DNA from 2 places in the Dehalobacter restrictus DSM 9455 genome. Region 2 is predicted to be linked to the other one. Evidence: predicted binding sites of a transcription regulator. Region 2 holds the regulator's gene; the other holds the start of a gene.

Region 1 (3,092 bases), 760 kb from region 2:
GGCCAAGTCCGCAGCATTCTTACGCATTTCTTCAAGTAAACCGGGATTTAGACAGAAACTGTCGATCAGAGGATTAAGTTCGGAGATCTTTGAGGTTCTGACAGCAACACCTGCTTTAACTAGAATCTCGGTGTTTTCTTCTTCTTGTCCCGGAATAAAAAATGGAATAATGATGGGGATATTTTTGTTGATCGCTTCCGAGACAGTCAGACCGCCGGGTTTTGTGATAATCACATCGGACTGGTCCATCAGGTCATAGATGTTCGATGTGAAACCATAAATGACAACATCTTTGGCGTTAAAGGTACCTGTGTACTTTTTTGCAAGATCAGTCCAAAGCTTGCGATTGCTTCCGCATACTACCAGGATGCGAAGATGATGCCGGTTTTCCATAAGCGTTTTCAGGCATTTTTTGATATAGGGGATGCCCATGCTCCCGCCCATGATCAGCAGTGTAAATACATCATTGTTTCTGACAAGGCGGGGCTGACGGAATTCTTCCCGTACCGGAATGCCGAAAATGTGTATTTTATTTTCAGGAACACCTTTTTCCGTAAGCGTATCCTTGGTGTAACATGAACCAACAATGTAGGCATCAACAAAACTATTCACATAAAACTGATGAGCCATATAATCTGTAACCAGCGAAATAAAAGGCAGATTTAAGCGTCCGGATGCTTTTAAATAGGAAACAACACCGACATGAAGAGGATGGGTGGTAATAAGCAGGTCTGGCTTGTACTCTTGAATCAGCTGTTCGATGACACTATCCATGGCCCTGTTTAAAATTCTTTTGACATTTTTATTTAAGAACTCGTTATAGGTAATCTTATATAGTTTACCGTACATTTTCGGTAATCTTGTTGCGAGTATATGATAACCGTCATCGATAAGAGCTTCCATGATCCAGCTTTCTTCTTTTTTTAAGGGTTCTACAATCCGGACGGAATAGCCTGAAGCTTCAAGCTCCTTTTTCAGACAGTCTGCGGCCTGATTATGTCCATGTCCTGTAGACGCAGAGAAAATCATTACTTTAGGCACGAATATTCTCCCTTCAATTAAAAGCATAAGATGCTGAAAGTTATCCTTATACATTATAACAGTTTATGGTCGATAACCAACATAAATTTATTTATTATTTTTTGGCAAATAGGAATAACTACACAAGCAATCTTCTGGCAGGAAGACATACTTAAACGACCTTATAATAGTCTATGGGCCACAGTTTCGCGATCTACTAATACTGAAACTCAATCTGCACAGACTTTTTCTCCCTGCTGTCTGTTTTGGGCAGGAATACATTCAAAACACCATTTTTATAAATTGCCCTGACATTATCAATGGAAACGGTCGCCGGAAGAGAGACGGAGCGGCGGAATTGACCGGTATACCTTTCTTTTTTGTGTAGGCGATCTTCCTGAATCACATGCTGTTCGCGGTTTAAAGTACCGCTGATGGTTATCATGTTGTTTTCAATCTGAATGCCTACATCTTCTCTTCTTTGCAGTCCTGGCAGATCGCAGGAAACAATGATCTCTTCGTCGGTTTCATAGATGTCGGTAAATGGAACGGCCAAGCGCGGAGCGAACTCGTCTTCGAAAAAAGTATATGGAAAACTATAAAGCCTATTGATTTCACGGCGTATCTGATCTGCATTGCGCATTGGATGGAATGGTATAAGATTCATATTTCCAGCCCCCAATATTTTTGGATTTGTATCAAATGCTTTTATCAATCGTACTAGGATTATCTTAACCTGACAGATGATTTATATACCGTCTCAATGTTTAGACGAACGTACTATTGGCAATTAATCAAATAATATGAATGAAATAATTCGAACAAAAAAATGACCAAAAGTTGTCCAAATTATTTGACCTTTATTGACCTTTGTAATAAAATAGAGACATATCAAAATTAACAATCAATGATGGAGGGAACAAATATGAGTTATCTTATCCCGATGGTAGTTGAACAAACGAATCGCGGTGAACGTTCTTACGACATCTATTCTAGGCTCCTCAAAGACCGTATTATCTTCCTGGGCGGAGCAATCGATGATAACGTTGCCAATGTTGTAGTTGCGCAATTGCTTTTCCTCGAGGCGGAAGATCCTGAAAAGGACGTTTTTGTCTATATCAACAGTCCCGGAGGGTCCATTACTTCCGGGATGGCCATCTACGACACGATGCAGTACATCAGGCCTGATGTACAGACCATTTGTATTGGAATGGCTGCCAGTATGGGTGCCTTCCTGCTTGCTGCCGGCACGAAAGGTAAGCGTACTGCCCTGCCGAATGCTGAGATCCTGATTCACCAGCCGTTAATTGCTGGGGGAGGTTTATCGGGGCAGGCTACAGAAATTGAAATTCACGCCAAACAGTTGCTGAAAACGAAAAACAAAATGAACAGGATTCTTGCCGAAAGAACCGGCCAGCCTTTGGACAAAGTCGAGCAGGATACGGACCGTGACTACTATATGTCCGCTGAAGAAGCTAAAGAATACGGAATTGTTGACCGGGTACTGGAAAAAGCAGCACTGCTTGAGCAAAAGAAGAAAAACCCGCTAAAATAGAATCTCTTAAAAAAATTTCATAAAAAACCCTGAAGAAAATCCTGGATATCGGAAACGCCTCATTGAGTAATCATTTGAGGCGTTTGACGTCCATTCAGAAAAAAACATAAAAGTAAGATAAATTCGGCATACTAAACTCGGATTGTTCAAAAACAACCAAAGCAACAATAAAAAAAAGGAGGAAAAATCTTGCAGAAAATTCGTAAAGCAGTCATACCCGCGGCTGGATTGGGTACAAGATTTCTTCCTGCGACCAAAGCTCAACCCAAAGAAATGCTGCCAATCGTAGACAAACCGACCATTCAGTACATCATTGAAGAAGCGGTTCAATCCGGTATTGAAGATGTCATTATTGTCACAGGAAGAAACAAAAGAGCCATTGAGGATCATTTTGACCGTTCTGTAGAACTTGAACTATTTCTAAAAAACGGAGAAAAGTCCGAATTGCTCGATATGGTCAAACATATTGCTGAGATGGTCGATATCCATTATGTCCGCCAAAAAGAAGCTCTGGGGC
Region 2 (3,092 bases):
GGCCCATGCGTTTGGCAATCGCCTCAGCAAGCATAAATACTTTTTCTGCCTTTTGCGTAAATTTTCTTGACATTTTGATCCTTCCTTTCCAAATCTATCGGCGTTTAATTTACATTCTCACTCATTTTGTGATGATAGATTCCACGCACAAAATTAGCTCTTTCTGCGTTAATATGATAAGCATCCAGCTGCTTATTGAGATTATATTGCAGACATCCCTGCATTGAGTTAATCAAGACAGACACGAAACCTGCAGAAACTCTAGATAAAATGCCCATATCAATGCCCAGCCGGTCCTCCGATAGAAGTGAATAGATCTCTTCCGTTTCAAGGATCCTGACATTTTCCAAAGTCCCCCGGGCCCTCCATACTTTGTCTTCGACGATAAGCGGAGATTCTTTGCGAATAACTTCCCGCATCTGGACTTCCCGTTCCATCAGCTGCCGCGTCACCGCATCAAGATGCGTTAAGGTGTCCTCTTCACTCTTGCCTAAAGTAACCTGGTTGGATATCTGAAAGATATTTCCGAAGGGCCTGGAGCCTTCACCGTACAGACCGCGTACTGCCAACCCAAGCGAAGTCAGGGCACCCAGAACCTGCTGGACCTGATTGGTCAGCACCAGGGCTGGCAAGTGAACCATCACGGATACTCTCAGGCCGGTTCCAACATTGGTGGGGCAAGTCGTCAAATAGCCAAGCTTTTCTTTATAAGCAATATCCAGATGCGCTTCCAGATGATCATCGACCAATCCTGCAAGATGCCAAGCTTCCCTGAGGCTGTTCCCCGGCATCAGCACCTGAATTCTCAGGTGATCTTCTTCATTGACCATGACTGCAATTTTATGGCTTTCGGACAAGGCCAGACCGCGTGCATATTCAGTCTCGTTAAAACCCGGGCTGACCAGATGCTTTTCAATCAATACCTTCTTCTCCACCGGAATAAGCATTTTCAATGGAATATAAACAAGCTTTTCCCCTTCAGCGGTAAAACCGTCCAGGACGCCGGAAATCTGTGCTTCAATTTTTTCGGCATCATCATGGGACATGACGTGAGGGAAAGGATTGTCCGCGATATTTCTGGCCAGTCTGATCCTGGAACTCAGTACAATCGGAATGTCCAGGGTATCCTTCATCCAGAAGCTGTCTTTGGCAAGCAGTTCCCGATAAGTCATTTGCTTTCACCTCCGACAGTATTCTCCATTTCTTTAATCCGGTCTCTTAATATAGCTGCCTCTTCAAACTTTTCTGCTTTTACTAGCTCCAAGAGTTGTTCTTTCGATTTGACTATTTCCTGTTTGTTTCGGAACGAAGCGCCTCGTCTTACCGGCACTTTCCCGACATGCATCCCTCTTCCATGGATCCGGCGCAGGAGCATTTCCATTTGGGGCTCAAATTCATCGTAACATTTGCTACAGCCCATTTTCCCGGCTTGCTGTATCTGGGAAAAAGTTCTTCCGCACCCGGGACATTTTCCGGGCTGACTGTCTACGATCGTCTGATCATACTGTCCTGCCGGATTTACCCCAAATAATGCCTGTAAAAAATCCGATACCATTCCAGGGTAGAGATTGAAGCCGGTACCAGGCGCTTTCTGAGCACATTCCTGGCAAAGATGAAGCTGCGCCGCCTGTCCATTAATGATTTTGGTCAGATGAACCACAGCCTCCCGTTGTTGACAGTTCTGACAAAGCATTGCTATTCCCCCGATCAATCATTAACATCGTCCCGGCACATATTCGCCAGTATTTCTTTCATCATACGGGCCCTAAGCGTAGAAGGCAAATTCGTCACTCCAGCCAAAAGCCGGTCGGAAAAAATCGTTTTTACCAGGATTGCTTCTCTTTTGGTGAACAGCTCTTCTTCTCTGAGTCTGTCCACAAGATTGTTAGCCCGATCCTGGGAAAGGTCATCCCCAATGAGTTCCGACATGAGTCTCTGGAATTTACCCTCAGGATCAAGTCCCAGCCTAACAATCCTTAAATATCCGCCGCCGCCTCTTCTGCTTTCAACAAGATAGCCGCGTTCTGCAGTAAACCTCGTTGTAAGAACATAGTTAATCTGGGAAGGAGCACATGAAAAGAAATCAGCAAGATAACCTCTTTGCAGGACAATATACCCAACTTCGGCCTGCTCTATAATCTTCTTGAGGTACTCCTCGATTCTGTCCGCCAAATTACTCATCGTCATCCATCCTTATTTCAATGTTGACCTTTGCTGACTTTATGACCTTTTTTGACCTTCGTAACTATTTTAACCCTTTTTGATCATTTTGAAAACTATTTTATTAAAAAAAACCTATCCGAAGATAGGTTTTTTTGCTCGCTGACTATAAAAAATTCAACATTGCTGTACTTAGCGAAAAGTCCTCAATCGCTGATAAAGAAATACCACAAACCGAAGGTGACCGCTGCAACAATCACAACCAGAATAACAAGCTTTAGTCCACCAAAGCCGCGTTTCTGTTCGAACTCAAAATCTAAGTCATCGTCATCGTCCGCACTCGGGTCATTTTTACTGTTCATGATATAACTATTTAAATCAGAAAAGCGGCTTCTTTCTTCCGCCCCTACTTCTGTTTCCTCCAGAGTACCCAGATCTGTCGGGTTCATAGCGGTATCTTCTGCGTTGTAGGCTTCATCAGCTTTATTCAAATCATCCGCTGCCTCAGTATCAGCAAGCGGGCTGAAGCTGTCCGGACTTGTTTCCGCCGGATTTTTCATTTCATTAAAGTCATCTTCCAGGGAAGCCGCTTGGGAGATAAACAGTCTTTGCAGTTCATCCTGCCCCGAATTTTGATCACCAAGCAAAATCGTTCTGATCTCCTCATTGTCTTCATCCGAATCTCCGGCAAAAACAGGCCCTGCTTCCGCTTGATCCTCTTCCGGAGACTTCCCGGCCGTCCGGCCATATTCTCCGTTGGTCTGGTCAAATTCCCCGGTGTTCTGGTCATACTCGTCAATAGCACCGTCATTAATATCAGCCTCATCTTCAAGACTAAGCTGCCTTCTGATGCTTTCCGCATTTTCCTCGGACAGTTTGGGCTCTATATCTTTCCAATACAAGCCTCCCTCCAACAACTGCCGGAGTTCCTC

What was found. Region 2 encodes CtsR, which represses protease genes until heat stress. Its sites were predicted from a motif close to AAGGTCAANNAAGGTCAAAT; they were not measured.
Region 1: the regulator CtsR is predicted to act here: its motif matches at 1,872-1,891, upstream of clpP (ATP-dependent Clp endopeptidase proteolytic subunit ClpP).

The regions. Positions count from the first base shown of each region.
Region 1 is NZ_CP007033.1:2,644,814-2,647,905, reverse strand. It holds gene DEHRE_RS12670 (MGDG synthase family glycosyltransferase) at 1-1,041, opposite strand, end outside; gene DEHRE_RS12665 (Hsp20/alpha crystallin family protein) at 1,238-1,687, opposite strand; gene clpP (ATP-dependent Clp endopeptidase proteolytic subunit ClpP) at 1,946-2,575, shown strand; gene galU (UTP--glucose-1-phosphate uridylyltransferase GalU) at 2,765-3,092, shown strand, end outside.
Region 2 is NZ_CP007033.1:462,902-465,993, reverse strand. It holds gene DEHRE_RS02215 (ATP-dependent Clp protease ATP-binding subunit) at 1-73, opposite strand, end outside; gene DEHRE_RS02210 (protein arginine kinase) at 105-1,172, opposite strand; gene DEHRE_RS02205 (UvrB/UvrC motif-containing protein) at 1,169-1,693, opposite strand; gene DEHRE_RS02200 (CtsR family transcriptional regulator) at 1,708-2,181, opposite strand; gene DEHRE_RS02195 (hypothetical protein) at 2,367-3,092, opposite strand, start outside.